4 regions of the Paenibacillus sp. FSL H7-0943 genome follow, and region 2 is predicted to be linked to each of the others. Evidence: predicted binding sites of a transcription regulator. Region 2 holds the regulator's gene; each other region holds the start of a gene.
What was found. Region 2 encodes Rex, which represses fermentation and respiration genes when NADH is low (regulators of the CRP and FNR family bind a similar motif). Its sites were predicted from a motif close to TTGTGAAATATTTCACAA; they were not measured.
Positions count from the first base shown of each region.

Region 1: nirB (nitrite reductase large subunit NirB) is a predicted target of Rex. The motif match lies at 2,688-2,705, and genes of this name have one in related genera.
Region 3: NSQ55_RS29990 (cytochrome ubiquinol oxidase subunit I) is a predicted target of Rex. The motif match lies at 2,973-2,990, and genes of this name have one in related genera.
Region 4: pflB (formate C-acetyltransferase) is a predicted target of Rex. The motif match lies at 3,562-3,579, and genes of this name have one in related genera.

Region 1 is NZ_CP150148.1:4,943,434-4,949,136, forward strand. It holds gene nirD (nitrite reductase small subunit NirD) at 1-114, opposite strand, end outside; gene nirB (nitrite reductase large subunit NirB) at 147-2,570, opposite strand; gene NSQ55_RS21725 (hypothetical protein) at 2,802-3,512, opposite strand; gene ric (iron-sulfur cluster repair di-iron protein) at 3,663-4,358, opposite strand; gene NSQ55_RS21735 (hypothetical protein) at 4,656-5,381, opposite strand; gene NSQ55_RS21740 (helix-turn-helix domain-containing protein) at 5,593-5,703, opposite strand, start outside.
Region 2 is NZ_CP150148.1:4,635,838-4,641,540, forward strand. It holds gene NSQ55_RS20285 (AAA family ATPase) at 1-67, opposite strand, end outside; gene NSQ55_RS20290 (hypothetical protein) at 60-602, opposite strand; gene NSQ55_RS20295 (DUF5590 domain-containing protein) at 1,013-1,531, opposite strand; gene NSQ55_RS20300 (amidohydrolase) at 1,704-3,005, opposite strand; gene NSQ55_RS20305 (redox-sensing transcriptional repressor Rex) at 2,992-3,645, opposite strand; gene dinG (ATP-dependent DNA helicase DinG) at 3,776-5,703, opposite strand, start outside.
Region 3 is NZ_CP150148.1:6,848,855-6,854,557, reverse strand. It holds gene NSQ55_RS30015 (MBL fold metallo-hydrolase) at 1-78, shown strand, start outside; gene NSQ55_RS30010 (hypothetical protein) at 47-253, opposite strand; gene NSQ55_RS30005 (trypsin-like peptidase domain-containing protein) at 642-1,889, shown strand; gene NSQ55_RS30000 (cold-shock protein) at 2,309-2,509, shown strand; gene NSQ55_RS29995 (cold-shock protein) at 2,602-2,829, shown strand; gene NSQ55_RS29990 (cytochrome ubiquinol oxidase subunit I) at 3,052-4,455, shown strand; gene cydB (cytochrome d ubiquinol oxidase subunit II) at 4,442-5,458, shown strand; gene cydD (thiol reductant ABC exporter subunit CydD) at 5,458-5,703, shown strand, end outside.
Region 4 is NZ_CP150148.1:4,920,854-4,926,556, forward strand. It holds gene pflA (pyruvate formate-lyase-activating protein) at 253-990, opposite strand; gene pflB (formate C-acetyltransferase) at 1,208-3,469, opposite strand; gene adhE (bifunctional acetaldehyde-CoA/alcohol dehydrogenase) at 3,724-5,703, opposite strand, start outside.

The DNA of each region.
Region 1 (5,703 bases), 310 kb from region 2:
GTCAGAGGCACGGAAAACAGCCAGTTCAACATTTCCAGCAATCACTACGCGGCCAATTTGCAGCAGGAAATCCTGTACTGATCCTATTGCATACGTTTGTGTGGTCTTATTCATTGGTCTCTCCCCTTCTGTGTGCGTTATATCCGCTAGACTCTTGATTCTTCAAAAAGCGCAGTACGAGTGCTGCTGTCATTGAGCATTTTTTTCCAAGGATCCGTAACCTGAGTCAGAGCAAAGTCAATCCGTGCGGCCAGCTCTTTGCGGTTATCTTCATTATTCAAAATGACCATTTGAATCTGCTCAAGTCCCATACGCTCAACCCACTCGGAGGTTCTCTCCAAATAATTGCCGGTCTCACGGTAATATTGCATCACAGCGGAGCACACTTCGATCAACTCTTCATCGGTCTTTATTTTGCAGAAGGAGTCAGCGATCCGTGGCTTGATCCCACCGTTACCACCGATAAACACTTCCCAACCGCCATCATTACCGACGATGCCAATATCCTTCGTACAGGATTCCGCACAGTTACGCGGGCAGCCGTTGACAGCTATTTTAAACTTGGCAGGAAAATCAAGACGTTCATACTTACGTTCTATGAGCGCGCCCATTCCCAGCGAATCCTGTGTGCCGAAACGGCAGAACTGTGAACCCACACAAGTCTTAACGGTACGTAGCGACTTGGCATAACCATAACCTGATGGCATATCGAGCTCTTCCCATACTTTCGGCAGATCCTCTTTTTTCACCCCGATTAGATCCAGGCGTTGCCCACCCGTCACCTTCACAACTTTCACATCATATTTAAGGGAGACATCAGCGATTTTCTTCAAATCCTCCGGTGTCGTTACCCCGCCGTACATGCGTGGAATAACGGTATAGGTTCCGTCTTTCTGAATATTGGCTCCCATACGTTCATTAACAAAGCGTGATTCCTTCTCGTCTTGATGTGTATCGGGATTTATCATCCCCAGATAATAGTTAATCGCCGGACGGCATTTAGAGCAGCCTTCCTCTTGTTTCCAACCCAGTACATGCATAACCTCTTTAGTAGTACTAAGACCTTTAGCTGTAATCTCAGCAACAATCTCATCCCGGCTAAGCGTTGTGCAGCTACAAATTCCTTGCTTGGCAGACTGCTCAAAACTATCACCCAGGACAAATTGTAAAATTTGTTCTACAACCGGTTTACAACCTCCGCAAGAGCGCGTCGCTCCTGTACATGCTTTTATTTCGTCCACAGTAGTAAAACCATTTTCTATGACCGCATCCACAATCGCTTTTTTCGTAACCCCGTTACAGCCACAAACGATTTCTTCGTCCGCCATCGCTTCTACGGATGTGCTCTTTTTGGCTCCACTTCCGCAGCAGCCCGTACCCATAACCTCTGTATAAATTTCATCGGTCATTACAGCGCCTTGTTTTACTAACTTTTGCAGGTTAGCCGACTCTGTCACATCCCCGAATAGGACTGCACCAACAATGACATTGTCTTTGAGCAGAATTTTCTTATAGGTTCGCTTCCATTCATCTTTGCTTGAGATTACAGTATGTTCAGGAGAATCCATAAACTCACCTGCAGAAAATACATCCACTCCGGAAATTTTTAATTTGGTGGAGACAACAGAACCTTCATATGGGTTTGTATCGCTTCCGCAGAGATGTTTAGCTAGAACCATCCCCTGCTCGAATAGCGGAGCTACTAATCCGTAACAAACTCCGCGATGTTCGGCACATTCGCCAATGGAATATACATTTTGCATAGAGGTCTGCAGATAATCGTCCACTACAATCCCACGATTAACAGCAATTCCGCTTTCTTTTGCCACAGTTATATTCGGTTTGATGCCTACAGCCATAACTACAAAATCAGCCGCAAGTGAAGTGCCATCACTAAATTGTAATCCACTTACTCTCTGTTCCCCGGTCAATTCTACTGTTTGTTTGCCCATGGCAAATTTCACGCCTTGACGCTCTAGCTCAGCTTGCAACATAGAAGAGGCATTACGATCCAGCTGGCGCTCCATTAGATCTTCCATCAGATGTACTACAGTAACGTCCATGCCAAGGTTCACAAGACCCTTTGCCGCTTCCAATCCAAGTAAACCCCCGCCGATTACCGCCGCTTTGTTGTATTGTTTAGCCGCAGCCAGCATCGCATCACAATCTGCAATATCCCGGAAACCCACTACGCCTTCCTTATCACAACCAGGTACAGGTAAAATAAATGAATTCGAACCCGTTGCAATAATCACTTTATCGTAAGAAACAGCCATACCGTTATCCGCAATTACTTGCTTGGAATGCTCGTCAATTCGTGTAACTGTTGTTGCTGTATGCAAGGTAATGTTGTTATCTTCATACCAATTCCAGTCGTTTAGGATGATATCGTTGATGGTTTTGCTGCCTTCGAGAACATAGGACAACATGATCCGATTATAATTGGGATGAGGTTCGCTTCCAAAGACCGTAATGTCATAAGCTCCACCTAGCTTCAATATTTGCTCTAGCGTACCTATGCCTGCCATACCGTTGCCGACTAATACTAATTTTTCTCTCTTCGCTGCCATGGTTAGGTGCCTCCTCAGTCTTATCCGTTCTTGTTGAACTTTGCTTCAACTTCTCTTCTACATAATGGAATTATACATTTCAAAATTTAAGAGAGATTGTGATTACAGTCACATTAAATGTGAATGTTTTCACATAAAAATAAGACAACTTTATTAGGTTATAACTTCCAATTAAAAAAGCCAGATCACGGATTCTGAGCAACCGTAGATCTGGCATTTATGTACTTTTTTTTAACGTATAGCCAATAAAATCTCCAATTCATCCTGCACTCTAAGCTTCATGTCCATTCCATTCTCAAGCAGCTGCTTCCCATTCACCTTCATCTTCCAAACTTCATTGCTAAGAGGAGTATAATCACCAATGGATAACACCTTTTTGTTGTCTTCGGTCAACTGCACCACACTGCTGTTCTTCAACAAACCTCTCACTGTTAAATCTTCAGTAAATCCCATAACATATGAATGATTCAAATTCACTTGCTCACTTCCACCATTCACGGTCAACAACACAATTTGAAGGGGTTCCTCTTGTTCCTTAGACATCGCCGTAATTACTAATTTTGATTCATGCCCGACTGTTCGACCCCAATCCTCAGGTCCAATGGTCTCCCCATCCATTTGCAGCTCCCAATTCATTCCTGGACCGAGTGAAATATTATTTACCGTTAGAATGCTTGTGTTATCCTCAGAAAAGGTGGCCTTCCCACTACCTTTCAGTAGGTCAAAGATCGTTATCCCTTTTCTGTAGCTCTCGCTAAGCTGCTTGTCCAAAGGGTTGGTAAGCAAGTCATTTCCCGCAACGATAAGCGAAAGCGTAGGCCCGTCTGATCCTGCTAAGCCATTATTCCCTTCATTATTAATGTCAGCAAGAGTGGAACACCCACCTATTATGAATACGATGACTAATCCTAGTAACAACCTCCACATATATTTCGTGGGCATAGTGACACCGCCTTGTCCCGCCTAATGACCACACAGCGTCTCAGGCTTGTAGTAAGTTATGCATACTGTCTATTTAAGAATAACGTAAATAAGCTTTGTTCTCAAATATAAAAAAAGTCCCCTAAGGGACTCTATGAAAACTCATTTTTTCTACTGGAATCTAGGGAACAATATATTATTCTCCAGATGAACATGTTCAAAAGTCATGCTCTCCAGCTCCTCTAGCCGGGCATAAGTCAAACGATAGGTTGTACAAGCATGAGCCGGTGGGGTGAAATCAGCTGTTATTTTGCGTATTTGTCTCAATATATCGCCTGCTGTGTCATGTTCACTCTCAAGGTTAACTAATGCCTCACGAAGTATGGTCAGCCCTTCTTCACTTGGATTGGCATCATACGCTAATAATTTTGGAAACTCGTCTTCCTCTTCTTTAGCTGTATGCTGAAGCAGATCTTCCTTGAGTGCATTAAACAAACTATATAACTCTTCTAAATGAGGGGAATCTCCGCCATGAACCCGGTATACCTTAGTTACATTTTGGCTAATCAGGGGCAGCTCTTCCCGCAGGTAATGGTGATGTTTACTCACGATATGCTCGATTAACTCTGCAGAAGGTGCTGTGTTCCATGCGAGTTCTTCTTGAGGTACCGGATATTCCTCGAACAGCTTGTTGAGATCACTAATGATCATCTCTTGATCTAGTCCACGCTCTACAGCTGCTTCAGCAAGAGGTTTGGCGCCTCCACAGCAGAAATCAATCCGTTTGGACTTGAAATAATCCGCAGCTTTTGGGAATTGCAGCACAATATCTTTTACCAGGGCATCTGGAGTAAATCCAGGTTGCACCGATTGCTTATGCTGTAAATCCGAAATTCTATCATTAGGTTGTTTAGTTTCCATAATAGTTCCTCCTCGGGATATGTGATCAGGTTCTGAAAAAATCTTTTCTACCTGTTCACCTTAACCCTGAAAGGAGTTTTGACTTGTGATTGTACTCACGAAAATTGTATCTCTTTGTTGAACGAAAAAGGTCAATTATGGAGATAAATCCCCACAATTGACCTGTCCTTTGTTTACCACACGGGCATCAATAATGTTATTTGTCTTACATTTATCTATTTGGTCACACCAAATCTGTATCTTCTATTGAACATAAGCCTGCATATACGTTCGCTTACCCTTTGCGTCCTTCAAATAAGGTCCTAAGCCAGCAAAGCGGGAGTGATCCATATAAACACCAGTCATCCATCTGCCTTCTGTTAGGCCTCCGTTCCATTTGAGGACAAGGTCAGGGGCGGATATCCATTCCTGATAAATCTGTATATTCTGATCTTTGTACTCTTTACAAGGCTTAGACTGCTCCAGAAGACGTAGATCATTAAGGTAAGTTGGCACGAAATAAGAGGATATCGTATGCAAATCATCTTCATCAAAAAAGGGCTCATCCCCTAAAAAGGGTTTGAATAATACGGTATTCTCGTACATGGACCAAATTAGGGCTTGTAGCACCATGCTTTGGCGAATGCCATTATGGAACTTATATTGTCGTTGATTACTCGCCACATTCACTTCTTGAAGAGGTTCCGTCGACTCCAGACAATGCCGTTCACAGCCGATACATTTCCAGCCAGAAGGACTTTGAATCCATTTTTGAAAAATAGTCCCGCTATCATTGTTGCCTTTGTAGAGTGAAGAGATAATGCTGTAAGGCACGCCAATCCACGCATCCCATAAGGAATCTGGAAGATGGCTATGCAGCATGAACAACGTCTTGTCATAGATGAGCTGTACTTTGATCGAAGCGTTCTCCAGCTCAGCAACATCCTTTTTTCCATACGTTATTTCCCGGGAAAACAGGGTGGTCTTCATCTCCCTCGCCTCCTAATAGTTTTGCTATGCCTGTACTCCAGCTGAGTAGATTTGAGCAAAAACCAATATTGCAAGCGTTTCCATGCAAGGAACATACAACGTTTTTTCTATTATATTACAGATTTTTTCGATCTGTGCAAGGTTTTTATTTAAAAATTGAAAAGCCCTCCTCCGTTCTTCAGGAAAAAGGGCCACAACACGACTTTGATTTCTACTCTACCCAGCTCTCAGCCCAAGACTGAATCTGCTGCATAACAGGCTCCAGCGCACGGCCTTTGTCTGTTAGTTCATATTCAATACGCACAGGTGTTTCCGGGTATAC
Region 2 (5,703 bases):
GAAAAGCCATAAAAATAAACAAGACAGGAACAAATCCGATTAGAATTTCTTTAAGGTATTTAGGCATTATTCCATACCCCCAATGTCGCAGGTTTTCGCGGCAAAATAATAAATTTGCTTTCTTTTCCATTACTCAAGCTTACATAGACATTATTGTCGTCAATTTCTGTTGAGGCTATCACATTTTTATATTGCGGATATTGCGCTTTGAGTCCATCAAGTTCTGTGGGTATAAGTGTATATTTACGGCTCTCCATGGCTTCAGCTACAGAGAACATCGCTTTATCCCAGTATTCATCCAGCAGTTCACTGGAGTTCTGTTCTACATCAAGTTTTAGTGTACGTCCATCAATCATCGATTTTCCTTCTTGGGAGACGTACTGAACCAGCTCACGTAATTTCGTGCCTGGCTGGAGATCAAGTTTCAAAGTGACCTCATTGCGGTTAATACTGATATGAGAATTATTGACGCCCTCATATTGAGATACAATCTTCTGAAGTGGTTCCTGCATTGCAAACTGACGATACAAAAAGAAGCCACCAAACAATAGAGTAGCCGACAGTAGAGACGTTATCAGCACAGGTACAAGACGTAATTTCAAGAAACGTCCTCCTCTCAAAGATGACAAAATATAAAGCTCATTATAATAATTTATAGCTACTTGAGAGCTCATCAGAGAGACTGAAGTCTCTTATTGCTGTTCTAATTACAAGTAGTAGTATATCACAGGTGTATATACTAATTTCAAAATAAATGTGAATATATTTAAAATTTAATTTTTTAAATATTTCCATCAATACCAAATAAATTCCTCACTTTCGACAAAATCGGCCTTGATTTTTAATCAATCGGCCTATTTTCGTATGTGAATTTAAGGGAATATTCGGTGATAACCACCCATTCAGTATATCACTTAGTATATCACTTTTGTACATCAAATAAATGTAAACAAGCGAACTTATAATAAGTTCGCTTGTTTACTATGCCACCCTTAATTTCCTTATGTTCAGCTTAACTTTTAGGTAAACTGTAACCTTCGCCCATTCGGGACCCATCCGAAAAGCGATAAAATTGATAATAATACCGACCGCTTTGTTTATAAAAAAGCTGCCAAGCATACTCTCCGTTATATACTCCCGGCAGCAAGCGTTCAATCGTTATGTCCGGAAGATCAGCTTTGATAATGCCGCGTATTTGGGCTTCCGAGGTTCCTTTACTTAGTTCCTCAGCAAACACTGCGTCGTCGCCTTCAGCAAATTTTCCATCTACCGTAAAGCGGACCCAGACCATAAGAGCAGTCCCGGCTTCATTTTTCCCTGTTAATACCCAGTACACTGCATTTTCATCCCAAACCGATTTTTGTGCTTTGGTTACCTCTGTTAGACCCGCTCTGGTTTTGGCAACATCCTTAGCGATATCACGCTCGTTCCATTGATCTTTCATAATATAGGCATAGAACTGGATAAGTCCAAACCCCAGGAGCAGAATCAGAACTGACCCCAGGAGGATCCATTTTTTCCTTTTCTTCAAGGTACAGCTCCCTTTCTAGTAATATATCTTTTTTGATTATATAACACACCTGCGTGTTTATCCAAAATTTCATAATTTTCTAGCTTTCTCAGCCTTAAAAATGCACAAAAGGCCGCAACTTTTGCTAAAAGCAAAAAGTCGCAGCCTATTAATTATTCGTTATTCTCCAGACTTAACGCTTCAATAAACCTTCGAAGACTTCTTGCGCTTTACGCCGGATAGCTTCCTCATCCAGGGTTAAGCATTGTCCATGCTTGATGACCTGTTTACCATTCACCCACACATGCTCAACATCCTTAGCGCTAGCAGAGTAAACTGCATGAGACAACAGATCTGTGTGTGGCAGCAAATGCGGCTGATCGATATCAATAGCAATGAAATCAGCTTTCATCCCTACAGCAAGTCTGCCTACATTATTTAAAAAGATGGACTGCGCGCCATATTCTGTAGCCATACGCAGAGCTTCTGGAGCAGGGACAGCCGTTGGATCACCGCTGACACCCTTATGAATGAGAGCTGCAAGCCGCATCTCTTCAAACATATCCAAGTTATTGTTGCTTGCCGCGCCATCCGTGCCAAGAGACACCTTCACACCAGCTTTTAGAAGATCAGTAACCCGAGCCACTCCGCTAGCCAGCTTCAAATTACTGCCCGGATTATGAGATACACCCACATTATGGCGAGCCAAGATCTCAATCTCTTCATCATTTAAATGAACACCATGTGCAACTATCGAGGGACGTGTGAACATTCCAAGCTTCTCTAAGTGAGCTACAGGACGCAACCCGTAATCCGCCACATTTTGTTCCACTTCACGTTTCGTTTCGGACATATGCGTATGCATCGGTAAATCCAGATCATGCGCTGCCTGCACGAACTTAACCAGGAAGTCAGGAGGGCAAGTATAAGGGGCGTGTGGCGAGATCATAGTAGTAATTCTACCGTCAGCCTTTCCATGCCAGTTACGGGCAAAAGAAATCGCTTCCGCAAGCTTGTGATTCTGTACATCCTCTGGACATAACCCGATCACACCACGCATCAATACGGAACGGATACCTGATAACTCAGCTACCTCGGCTACTCGGTCCATATGATCATACATATCGAGGAAGGTCGTAGTTCCACCCTTCAGCATTTCCAATACAGATAAGGAGGTTCCCCAGTATACATCATCACCGGTGAACTTTTCCTCCATTGGCCACATCTTCTCCTGAAGCCACACTTGTAGCGCTAAATCATCTCCATATCCACGCAGCAAAGACATCGCCGCATGACCGTGTGTGTTTACAAGTCCAGGCATGAACAGCAGACGGCTGCCATCAACCACTTGCACTCCAGCTTCCATCTGAGGCTCTTCTTTTCCTATGTAAGTGATTAAATCATCTTCAATAGTCATATATCCACTCAGAACCGGCTCATCCGTTCCCGGAGTCAGAAAATACCCGCCCTTAATTATCGTTTTATTGTTGTTCATGTTCACTTTCTTCCTTTCCATCCCGCAAGTAATAAGCAAGACTTTGCAGATCAGTTGTAAAATCAGCTGCATGCACCCGGATATTCGGTGGTGTCTTCAGAATCACAGGGGCAAAGTTCAAAATCGCTTCAATCCCAGAAGAAATGAGGATATCTGCTACATTTTGAGCTTCTGAATCAGGTACGGTAATAATGGCAATGCGAATACCTTGCTCACGAATTGTGCTGCCTAGTTCATCCATCGGTTGCACAGTAAGGGAGTTGATCTTACGTCCAACCTTAGGAGCGTACGAATCAAATATAGCCGTGATTTTCATAGTATCTTTGAGATATGCATTGTAATTAGACAAGGCATGTCCGAGATTACCTGCTCCAACTAAAGCTACATTAAGCTGTTGATCCAGCTTCAGGATATGACGGATTTTCTCAATAAGATACGTTACATCATAGCCGATACCTTTTCTGCCGAAGTCACCAAAATATGCTAAATCCTTACGAATCTGTGCGGGATTAAGATCAAGCTTTTGTCCAAGTTCCTGAGAGGAAACTGTTAATATTTCGCGATTCTGGAGATCATTCAAAAAACGCAAGTACACAGGCAGTCTGCGAACAACGGCTTCTGATATTTTATCCGATTTCATATTTTTCCTCCTAAAAATAGTAATGTTCTTGTGAAAATCCATATTCAAACGTCTACCTCTCCTTATTAAGGACGGTACTGTAACACACCGCCCTTAAGGATAAGGAGGAGCTAAACTGAAGACGAGCGTTTTAAGAAGCGCCACCATCCTCTAGCCATTCCGCTATGCGGGGGACCATTTGATCAGTAAGCATATGCTCCATTTTGGGACCAGGCAATGAATAAAGGAAATACTTCCCGTAATGAGATTCAATAACCCTTGTATCATAAACAATAACTATTCCGCGATCCTGCGCCGTGCGAACCAGTCTTCCGAATCCCTGCTTAAAACGAATAACCGCTTGAGGAACAGATAATTTCATGAACGGATTCTTCTTCTGGGCCTGCAATAACTCCGACTTCGCTTCCGCCAACGGGTGATTCGGTGGTTGAAACGGAAGTCTCACGATGGCCAGGCAAGTCAGTGCTTCACCTGGAATATCTACACCTTCCCAGAAGCTGCTCGTCCCCAGCAATACGGATGCTGCACTGTCCTGAAAGCGCCGGATCAGCTTGCTCCGGCTGCCACCTTCCACGCCTTGACCAAGCACCGTAATCTCTTGTGAGGCCAAAGCCTCTTTAAGCGGATCATATACCTGACGCAGCATTTTATAAGAAGTAAACAGAACCAGCATCCGCCCACGTGTTGTTTTAGCAGCTTCCGATAATGACTGTACGAGTGTATCGACAAATCGAGCATCGCCCACACTCCCCTTCACACTAGGAAAATCACGCGGTATAACTAGCAGTGCCTGCTCGCGATACTTAAAGGGAGATGGAAGGAGTGAGGTCATTAGACGTCCCTCTTCTACAGCTTCGTTAAGTCCGAGATTATCAATCATAAATTGAAAAGATTTATCTACAGATAGCGTCGCCGAGGTAAGCACGATGCTTTTTTTCTTATCGAAGAACAACTCTTTAAGCTGGCTGCTAACATCCACAGGGACGGCATACAGCTGTAGTGATTTGCTGCGGTAATTTCCATTTGCCTCCAGCCAATATACTACATTATCGTCATTCAGCCCCATAAAGAATCTTACTTGCTCACGTATGGAAGCCAAATCTTTAAATAAACCGCTAATATCAGTAACAAGGCTGTCTGCTGAGGATTGGCTTTCCTGGTCACGCATCTCGTTAAGCATTTTATCACCCTTACGGATGATGTCGCTTAACGTCAGATTCATAGTGTTCTCTAGCGCAACCAATTCATCCCAATCCTTCGGCTTACGGGCGGGAAGCAACCGCATAACCAGTTGTCCCGCTTCTCCTGCCCCTGCATCACTGCGTTCCGGCAATAGGCTGAACAGCTTGTCGCTGAGTGCATCCCAGGTTTCTTTGACAGTAAGCAGATCCGGGTAGATCCGATCGATGACTCCGCTCCATTCTGAAGCCTCTTCACTGCCTGACGACTGTAATATCTGACGCAGAGCAGGAAGCTGTCCGTTTCGGCTATCTTTATACAGTCGCGATAACGTGTGTGCCACAGTGAAATGCTTCATATGCATGCCAAGATGTTTACCAGCCACATCTTCTAAATGATGTGCTTCATCAATGACAAGATGCTCGTAAGCCGGAAGCAGCTGGTGCCCAGCCTTAACATCTGCGAATAGCTTGGAGTGGTTCGTAATAACCACGTCAGCAATCCCAGCTTCATGCTTGGCCCTATGATAATAACATTTGCGGAACCAAGGACAAGAACGGCCCAGACAGGAATCGGTATCGCTTGCCACCGTCTCCCAGAAGTCACCGCCCCGGCCGCTTAAATTCAGCTCTTCATCATCCCCTGATTCACTTTGAGTGAGCCATACAATCATCTGAGCTGCAGTAAGCGCATCTTCCCTTGGGCTTATAAAGTCCTTTTTATTAATTTTATGCTCAAACTTACGCAGACACAAATAATGCCCTCTTCCCTTAAAAATAGCAGCTTTAAACGGAAAAGGAACTACCTGCGTTAACAAAGGGATATCCCGCTCGCGCAATTGGTCCTGCAGATTAATGGTATGAGTGCTGACCATGACTT
Region 3 (5,703 bases), 2.2 Mb from region 2:
TTCAAAGATAGTGAGTTCAGACTGTGTGATACGTATTATGATCAACCTACGCCATGGGATAAGCTGAGCCAGTCATAAGCTGATCAAGTTCAGCGGTCTTGCGATCTAATTCTTGACGGGAGATTAGGCCTTTTTCAATCATCAATTCGATCATTGCGCTAAAGGCAAGGGTCATGTGGTAGTGTTCATCCTTTAAGTCACCTAGCTTACCGATAAACTCGACTAAATCCATACTTGTTGAAAAAGAACTCATAATTAATCCTCCTTTAATAGTGTGAATATATAGTGTAATTAGAACTGAAAACTGTAAAAAATTCGCAGGTGTTTTAGCTGAGGAAAATCCCGAATTGCAGGTTGCCTGTGATACAATTAAAAGCGTGATGAGCAATGCTAAAATTTTAGGGACACTTCTATTTTATTGTAGTCTTTTAAGTTGCAAAATATTCCTAATAGAGAAGATATATTAAAAGATTATCATAATCTAACGATTGACCGAAACTCTTGTGGGGTTAATGGATAAAGTGAAACTTTTTAGTGATATTTGGAGTCTAATGGTTACAGAGGTTTGGTTCGGACGTGGTTGCTATAGGTTCAGGTCTTACCAACAGTGAACGCTTGGCAATAGAAGGGGGAGATTTTCGGTGGGATTGTTTGATGATGATTTCTATTCAACTAAAGTTTCGCGGTCCAGAGGGGATGAAGCATCAAAGGGATCGTTTGCTAATCGTAGACATTCTGTACGCAGATCGCGTAAGGGTTTATCTACTTGGCAAATATCCGCCGTTTGCTCCTTAGTCAGCGCTGTGGTGGCAGTTTTGTTATTCAGTATGTTTACAGGCCAGATGAGTCATGAGACTGCTCAGAAGCCGGTTGTAGCAACTGGAAATGTTGCCCCAAGCAGTAGTGATCCATTTGACCGGATTATTCAAGCTGCTGCCACGGTTCGCCCTGCAGTAGTAAGTATTATCAATCATAAAGAAGATAATGAAGAATTAAACATTCTGGATGAGTCTGCACTAGGCTCAGGAGTGATCTATAAAAAGACAGGGAATAAAGCATTTATCATTACCAATAATCATGTCATTGAAGACTCCGGTAATCTCGAAGTAGTTACAGTGAACGGAGAGACTCGTAAGGCAACACTCGTTGGAACGGATAAAGTAAGCGACATTGCGGTACTCTCTATTGATGCCAAAGGAATCGATACCATCGCGCAGCTCGGTGATTCCTCTAAGCTTCGTCTAGGTGAAACGGTCATTGCTATCGGTAATCCGCTAGGACTTGGTGATACATTGACCTCGGGGATTGTTAGCTATACTGAACGGATGGTTCCCGTATCCCTTAATCAGGATGGAGTATATGACTGGGAACAAGAAGTGATACAGACCGATGCGGCGATTAATGAAGGAAACAGTGGCGGCGCATTAGTGGATCTGGATGGCAAGGTCATTGGAATTAACACAATGAAGATTTCAGATACGGGTGTAGAGGGTCTGGGTTTTGCAATTCCTGCGAATCATGTGATAGATATCGCTAATGAGCTGGCTGAAAAAGGACATATTGCCCGTTCGTACTTGGGTGTATATTCAGTTGATTTGAACAATCCGTACGTTCCACTAGCAGAAGATCAACGCAATGAATTGAACCTGCCGAACAGTGTTAAGGATGGAGTAGTTGTTCTAGAAGCCGTTGGCCCTGCGAAGGAAGCTGGACTGCAATTCAATGATGTCATTACCAAATTTAATGATCAATCAATCATATCTACCCTTTCTCTTCGCAAGTACTTATATAATCATACGAAGATCGGTGATGATCTGAAAATTACTTACTATCGAAACGGCGAGGCCAAACAGGCAACAGTTAAACTTCTTGAAAAACCACAGGAATAATATGCTGGAAGTCGGTATATAATGATATAGCAGTTACGACAAGTAGAGCGGACTACCCCTTCGATTCCGAGGGGGTACCTTCTTGAAAAAGCGGATAAAAGTAACGTTTTTGGGAAAGCTATTTTTCTAAAACCATGATAATTATGCCAGAAAAAGGATCTATTTAGGGAATAAACACTAAGTGGCAGCCCTTACATTGGAAGGTAATACTTATTAGGGCAAAAACGGATATATTCGGATGCTTGCTTGCCTTTGCTAATCAGGTGTGGTAATATGATATCAATCATACATTTAGTCCCTAATTCTCGCATTGAAAAGGGCTGTCATATTTGGTAATACAACCTTTTTCAATGTGTGAATTTTTTCTTTGTTTGAAGATAAAAAGAACATATTAATTTAAATTTGTGGAGGTAACACACATGCAAACAGGTACAGTTAAATGGTTCAACGCAGAAAAAGGATTCGGATTTATCGAAGTTGAAGGCGGAAGCGACGTATTCGTTCACTTCAGCGCAATCACTGGCGACGGCTTCAAAACTTTGGACGAAGGCCAACGCGTTGAATTCAACGTTGTTCAAGGCAACCGTGGACCACAAGCCGAAAACGTTGTAAAACTGTAATAATAGAAGAAACCGTCCCAGCTTGTGAAAGTTGGGACGGTCTTTTTATATCTAGTTACTCACTATTGACTTACAGGATGGGAGGAACGGCAATGAACTACCGGAAGAAACCTTTGGAAGAAATACCGGAAGAAAATACCGCAATTTGGGCATGTACCAATGAGGGATGCAACGGATGGATGAGGGATAATTTCGCATTTGAACATGCGCCTTCTTGCCGTCTATGTGACTCTCCAATGGTTCGCAGCACGAAGATGCTACCCCAATTGCTTAATTCGAATGGCGATCTCAAATCGCTGAAGAAGGGTATTTCCATCTAACCAATACCTAAATGAGTCAAGCATTTAATAGAACGACGAACCACTCAAGACGGGTAAACCGTCTTATTTTTTTTGCTTTCTTTATGCTAAATTGTGATCTTTGTCACAAATCATTTGAATTTCACCGTTAAATGACTATCTTTATGTGACATTTATCACAAAAAGAAGTTTAAATTTTTGACAGAATATAATTAACGAAAAGGGGAGAAGGAAGGGACAAATATGGATACAGTAATGCTGTCGCGTATACAATTTGCGTCGACGACAATATTCCACTATTTCTTTGTACCGGTATCAATCGGACTAGCGCTCTTGATTGCAATCATGGAGACAATGTACGTTAGAAAAGGTAATGAAGAGTACAAAAAAATGGCGCAGTTCTGGGGAAAGCTATTCCTCATCAATTTTGCAGTAGGGGTAGTTACAGGGATATTGCAGGAATTTCAGTTCGGGATGAACTGGTCCGATTATTCACGTTTTGTTGGTGATGTATTCGGGGCTCCACTTGCAGTTGAGGCATTGGCAGCCTTTTTTCTGGAGTCTACTTTTATTGGGATATGGATATTCGGTTGGGATAAAGTGTCCAAGCGAGTACATTTACTGTCCATCTGGCTGGTAGCATTCGGTACGATGTTATCTGCATTCTGGATTCTAGCGGCTAACTCTTTTATGCAGCATCCTGTGGGTTTTGCGATAAATAATGGACGTGCAGAAATGAACGATTTCTTCGCGCTTATTACGAACGGACAATTGCTGGTTGAATTCCCACACACCGTACTGGCTGCTTATGCAACAGGTGCTTTTCTTGTAACTGGTATTAGTGCTTATAAAATATTGAAGAAACAAGAGGTTTCTTTCTTTAAAAAGTCTTTTCAGATTGCAGCCATCGTAGGGATTATTTCTTCTATTGGTGTAGCTGTTGCTGGTCACGCCCAAGCGCAATATTTGGTTGAAACTCAACCAATGAAAATGGCAGCTTCCGAAGGACTGTGGGGTAAGAGTGGTGACCCAGCACCTTGGACCGTATGGGCAAACATTGATCCAAAAAATCAAATTAGTAGTGGAGAATTTCAAATTCCTTATATGCTGAGTTTCCTTTCATACAGTAAATTTTCCGGTGAAGTTAAAGGTATGCTTGAGCTGCAAGCGGAGTATGAGCAAACCTATGGCCCCGGTGACTATATTCCACCTGTACGTACGACATTCTGGAGTTTCCGGATCATGGTTCTAGCAGGAACGTTAATGATTGTATTGGGAATGTACGCTATGTACTTAATGTGGCGCAAAAAAATGGACCGTCCGAACACTTGGTTTATGCGGTTTATGTTATGGGGCTTGTTGCTTCCTCCGATTGCGAATACAGCCGGTTGGGTTATGACCGAATTCGGGCGTCAGCCATGGACGGTATTCGGACTGATGACAACGGAAGACAGTGTGTCGCCTAATATTACAAGTGGTCAAGTTCTGTTCTCCGTGATTTCTTTTACAACGATTTATTTAATTCTAGGATTAGTGTTGGTCGGATTGTTTATTAAAGTGATTAAAAAAGGTCCTTATGCAATGGATAACGATCACGGCGATTCGAATGATCCATATAACGAGGAGGGTTCCCATGATATCTCTTAATGAATTGTGGTTTGTGCTGATTGCAGTTCTGTTTATAGGGTTCTTCTTCCTGGAGGGTTTCGATTTCGGCGTAGGGATGGAAACACAAATTCTCGCTAAAAATGATACAGAGCGCCGTGTTCTGATTAACTCGATCGGACCCTTCTGGGATGGGAATGAGGTATGGCTTATCACAGCTGCGGGTGCAATGTTTGCGGCTTTCCCGGAGTGGTATGCAACGCTGTTTAGTGGATTCTATATTCCTTTTGTATTTGCCTTATTAGCTTTGATAGCGCGTGGTGTCGCTTTTGAATTCAGAGGTAAACGTGATTCATTGGCTTGGAAAAGAACTTGGGATGCTTGTATCTTTATCGGCAGCTTCCTTCCACCATTCCTCTTGGCAGTAGTATTTGCAAGCTTTATCAAAGGATTGCCTATTGATGGGGAGATGCAAATGTATGCAGGGTTCACAGATATCGTGAATGTGTACACTGTAGTAGCAGGGCTTACTGTTGTCCTTCTGTGCCTGGTGCATGGTCTCATGTTCACAACACTGCGTACAGTGGGGGATCTACAGGCTCGCGCTCGCAAGTTGGCTCAAAAATTGCTAATCCCGCTCGCAGTTTTATTTACTGCTTTTGTGATTATGACTTATAATATGACGGATATTTTCGAGCAACGTGGAACGATTCTTATGATTATTGTAGCCCTGGGAGTTATCGCCTTTGTACTGTCCGGTTACTTCATGACGAAGAAGAAGGATGGCTACGCTTTTGGAATGACAGGAGCGGTAATGGCGCTTTCGGTAACTTCTATCTTTGTAGGATTGTTCCCGCGTGTTATGATTAGTTCAATTGATCAAGCTTTTAATTTGACGATCACTAATGCGGCTTCGGGCCATTACTCTTTGAAGGTAATGACGATTGTGGCACTGACTATCCTTCCGTTCGTATTGGGATATCAAATTTGGAGTTACTTTGTCTTTCATAAACGGGTTCACGAGAAGGAGCATCTTGAATACTAATGGATAAAAACTTGCTTGGGTATAAAGGAGTTAAGCCAGTCTTTCTGATTGTAGGCTTCCTTACCCTGGTGCAAAGCTTGTCCATACTTCTGCTGGCTAAATCGCTGGCAGAAGTCATCTCTGCGCTATTTGCGGGAGAACCTCTGAAGGAACAATGGGGCACTGCGCTATTGTTCCTTCTTGCATTTCTTGTGCGCCATGCTTGTGCTATGCTGATGAGCCGTGTCTCTTACCGCTTCGCGGAA
Region 4 (5,703 bases), 290 kb from region 2:
TCATCACAAAAGTTTGTTTTTCTTTAAAAACATTTAATTAAAATATCAAATTAGTCATATTACCTGACATATTCATTTATTATCTACCCCATAAACCACGTGTAACTATAGCATGTCTTTATTAGAAATAATATAAAATTCCCCCTCAGAGGAGCTTTAACCCCTCCCTTTTTACTTCCTCATAACAAAAAACCGCACCTTCAGTGATGATCAACCACTGAGGGTACGGTCTCTCTTAAAAATAGATTTCTATTATACCAATGCCGTTTGCTTACGACCTTCTTCGACCAAGCGGTATGCCCGTTGCACTTCTTCTTCTGTTGGAGAAGGTACTCCATCCAGTTCATAAGCTTTGCCGAGCATTTCCCATTTATAGATACCCATCTGATGATAAGGTAAGATTTCGAATTTCTCGACGCCATTTAAGGTTCCAATATAACGACCTAAGTTAATGAGATCCTCTTCACGATCATGAATACCAGGAACATATACATGTCGGATCCACATCTTACGATTATGGTCTGAGAGCCAGCGTGCAAGCTTCAAAGTTCGATCATTGGATTTACCGGTTAATTTGATATGCGCTTCTTCATCAATATGCTTCAGATCAAGCATAACCAAATCTGTTACATCCAATAAGTCATTAATCTTGTCACCTTCGTTGTAACCATTACTGTCTAATGTGGTGTGCAAATTCCAACGCTTCTTCACTTCCGTAAATAACTGCTTTACAAATTGCGCCTGCAAGGTTGGTTCTCCACCGGATACAGTTAACCCGCCACCGGATGAACGATAGTAGTTTATATATGGCTCGATTTCCGAAAGCACTTCTTCTAGAGTCATTTCTTTACCTTCATCTAAAGCCCATGTATCAGGGTTATGGCAATACTGACATTTCAGCAAGCAGCCTTGCATAAATAAGACAAATCGAATACCAGGTCCATCAACGGTTCCAAAGGTTTCCAAAGAATGTATGCGACCTTTAATCATAGGATGTCATCCTTTCGCCACGCCAGACTAACAGTCCCTTTTTCAACGATGAAGATCCCTGTCCTTGAGACTGTCATATCCCTATATCGCGGCAATAAAATTTAAAATTTTAACAATTCTCAAACAAGATATTACCGCCCTTGAGACAAGGGCGGTATCTTCCTTGCAATTATTTCAATAGTAGTACTAATTCAAAGATCTTCATGACAGGAACAAATTACATCGAACCGTGGAATGTACGGTTGATTACATCCATTTGTTGTTCACGAGTCAGCTTGATGAAGTTAACTGCATAACCGGATACACGGATAGTCAATTGTGGATAGTTCTCTGGGTGCTCCATAGCGTCCATCAGCTGTTCACGGTTAAATACGTTAACATTCAAATGCTGAGCGTTGTTATGGAAGTATCCATCCATCATGTGTACCAGGTTAGACTTACGGGAATCCTCGTCTTTACCAAGTGCCTTAGGTACGATGGAGAACGTATTAGAGATACCATCTTGTGCATCGGAGTAAGGCAGTTTAGCTACAGAGTTCAGGGAAGCCAAGGCGCCTTTCTTGTCACGTCCGTGCATTGGGTTAGCACCTGGTGCGAAAGGTTCACCTTTCTTACGTCCGTCAGGTGTAGTACCTGTCTTCTTACCGTACACTACATTCGAAGTAATGGTCAGTACCGATTGAGTCGGCACAGAATCACGATATGTTTTGTTTTTACGGATCATAGTCATGAAGGTTTCAACCAATTCTACTGCGATGCTGTCAACAGCATCGTCATTGTTACCGTAGCAAGGGAATTCGCCTTCGGTTTCGAAATCGATCGCAATACCTTGTTCGTTACGAATAGGTTTTACTTTGGCGTATTTAATTGCGCTTAGTGAGTCAGCTGCAACGGACAGCCCAGCAATACCACAAGCCATCGTACGCAGAATGTCACGGTCATGCAGCGCCATTTCGATACGTTCGTAAGAATATTTGTCATGCATATAGTGAATGATGTTCAAAGTGTTAACATAAGTCTTAGCCAACCACTCCATCATCGGTTTGAAACGTTTCATTACTTCGTCATAATCCAGATATTCAGAAGTGATCGCTGGGAATTCCGGTCCAACTTGTGCTCCGGATTTTTCATCTACACCACCATTGATAGCATACAGTAATGCTTTTGCCAGGTTGGCACGAGCACCGAAGAACTGCATTTGTTTACCGATACGCATTGGAGATACGCAGCAAGCAATCGCATAATCTTCACCCCAGTATGGACGCATTACATCGTCATTTTCATACTGAATTGCACTAGTTTCGATGGAAACCTTAGCACAATATTTTTTGAAGGCTTCAGGCAATTTTTCGGACCACAGTACAGTTAAGTTTGGTTCCGGAGCTGGACCCAAGTTGTACAGGGTGTTCAAGAAACGGAAGCTGTTCTTAGTAACACGAGTTGTTCCGTCTTCAGCCATACCACCGATGGATTCAGTTACCCATGTTGGGTCGCCGGAGAACAGATCATTATAGTCAGGTGTACGCAAGAATTTCACGATACGCAGTTTCATTACGAAATGATCGACGATTTCTTGTACTTGTTCTTCAGTCAAAGTACCTTCAGCAATATCGCGTTCTGCATAGATGTCCAGGAAAGAGGACACACGGCCCAGGGACATCGCCGCACCATTTTGCTCTTTAACTGCTGCCAGATATCCGAAGTATACCCATTGAGTAGCTTCTTTGAAGTTGGTCGCCGGTCTGGAAATATCCATACCATGAGCAGCTGCCATTTCTTTCAATTCGCCAAGTGCACGAATTTGCTCGGACAGCTCTTCACGCAAACGAATGATATCTTCAGTCATGGAATCTACTTCAAGCTCAGTTTGTTGTTGTTTTTTGTCTTTAATGAGGAAATCAATACCGTACAGAGCAATGCGGCGGTAGTCGCCGATGATGCGTCCGCGGCCGTAAGCATCAGGAAGACCTGTAATTACGCCGGATTTACGCACAGCTCTCATGTCTGGTGTATATGCATCAAATACGCCTTGGTTATGCGTTTTGCGAATGTTCGTAAACATGTCAACGATGTTTTGTGGAAGCTCGAAGCCATAAGCCTTCGTAGCATCAACCATCATCTTGATCCCGCCGAATGGCTGGATGGAACGTTTGAAAGGAGCATCAGTCTGTACGCCTACAATTTGTTCCTTGTCCTTGTCAATGTAGCCTGGTGCATGTGAAGTGATTGTGGAGACAGTATCTAGGGAAACATCCCATACGCCGCCTCTTTCTCTTTCTTCCTTGCTCAATTGGGAAATAATCTTCCACAGTTCAGTTGTGTTACTAGTAGGTCCTACGAGGAATTCTTCGTTTCCTTCATAAGGCTTAATGTTGCTTGCGATAAAGTTGTTAACGTCAACTTTTCTGGACCATTTACCTTTTGCAAAACTTCTCCAACCGGATTTCACTTCTTGTACATCTTTTTCAATCACCGACATGCTAAATCCCTCCATCTATATTTATATTATATTTGTAGAGATCGCGGGCTTGAAGGTTGATCCCGTGTCTCGTGATCCCAAGAAAAATATGGTTGTTCGAAAATTCACAATCATTGTTCCATATATGGGACCGTTGTTTATATAAACATTTTAGTTTATTTTCTATAAATAGACTGTGACAAATATCACCTTTCCGGTGATATTTGTCACTTATATCTAATCCACAACCATCCTATTATCTACTTAACCAAATATTAATTATCAAATCTTCCGTAGAAAGCATTACGATATACATCTGCGAGTTCAGATACCAGCGGCAGCTTAGGATTGGCAGTTGTACATTGATCTTCAAATGCACGGTCAGCCAAGTAATCTACATGGGATTCAAAATCCTTAGGATCAAAGCCCAATTGTTGGAAGGATTCTTCGATACCCAGTTTTTTGTTCATGTCGCGAATAGCATTGATCAGGCTAGTTACACCTTCTTCAGTTGTGCGAGCTGGCAATCCCAGAATACGGGCGATTTCTGCATAACGCTCGTCAGCTACGAAGTGTGAATATTTAGGGAACGAAGCGAACTTCGTAGGTTTCTTAGCATTGTAACGAATAACGTGTGGCATAAGGATCGCATTAGTACGACCGTGAGCAGTGTGATATTGACCGCCCCATTTATGCGCCAAGCTGTGGTTAATACCCAGGAAAGCATTAGCAAAGGCCATACCAGCAAGTGTTGATGCGTTATGCATTTTTTCACGGGCAACTCTGTCGCCTTCAAGAGCCGATTTTTCAAGGTATTGGAATACCAATTGGATTGCTTTAATTGCCAGACCATCCGTGTAGTCACTCGCCATAACAGATACATAAGCTTCGATGGCATGTGTCAATACGTCCATACCTGTATCAGCTACAGCAGTTTTTGGCAAGCTGTATACGAACTCTGGATCAATGATAGCTACGTCTGGAGTTAGCTCGTAGTCAGCCAAAGGATATTTAGTGTGTTGTTCAGTTGTTTTATCGGTAATAACTGCGAAAGATGTTACTTCCGAACCTGTACCCGAAGTAGTTGGAATCGCTACAAACTTAGCTTTGTTTCCAAGTTTAGGGAATTTGTAAACCCGTTTACGGATATCCATGAATTTTTGTTTCAGACCATTAAAGTCTGCGTCTGGATGTTCATAGAATAACCACATTCCTTTTGCAGCATCCATTGGGGAACCACCACCAAGTGCGATGATGCAGTCCGGTTGGAATCTGTTCATCATTGCTGTACCTTTTTCAACTGTAGTTGTCGATGGATCTGGTTCAACTTCCGAGAACACTTCGATCGCTACAGGAGTTTGGCGTTGACGCAGGTAATGTTCAACTCTCTCAACATATCCAAGCTTAACCATCATTGGGTCAGTGATAATTGCGACACGTGTGATATCAGGCATTTTGGTCAGGTACTGAGTAGCGCCTTTTTCGAAATAGATCTTGTCAGGTACTTTAAACCATTGCATATTCACGGTACGACGATTCACCCTTTTCACGTTGATCAAATTGATTGCTGTAACGTTTTGCGACACGGAGTTACGACCATAAGATCCGCAGCCCAGCGTCAACGAAGGGATGTTAGTGTTATAGATATCGCCGATCGCACCATGAGTGGAAGGCGAGTTAACGAGAATACGTCCTGTTTGCAGACGGTTAGAGAACTTCATGATTACTTCTTCGTTGTTGGAGTGGATAGCCGAACTATGGCCCATACCACCAAATTCAACAACTTGTGCTGCGCGTTCAATACCTTGATCTGCGTTTTTAACTTTGTAGCAAGCAAGCACAGGACTCAATTTTTCAGCGGACAATGGATATTTAGTGCCTACACCTTCAAGTTCTGCTACCAGAATCTTAGTGCCGGCAGGAACTTGAATGCCGCACATTTCAGCAATTTTCACTGCGGATTGTCCAACGATTGCTGGATTAACCGCACATTTATCAACGTTCATAGCGCCGCTAGTAAGTTTGGCAGCTTCTTCTTTGTTAACAAAGTAGCAGCCATTAGCGATCATTTTCTTTTTCACTTGATCGAAGATTGGTTCTTCGATAATAACAGCTTGCTCGGAAGCACAGATCATACCATTATCAAATGTTTTGGAAAGAATGATGTCCGTTACGGCTTGATCGATATCCGCGCTCTTTTCGATGAATGCAGGTACGTTACCAGGACCTACGCCAAGAGCTGGTTTACCACAGCT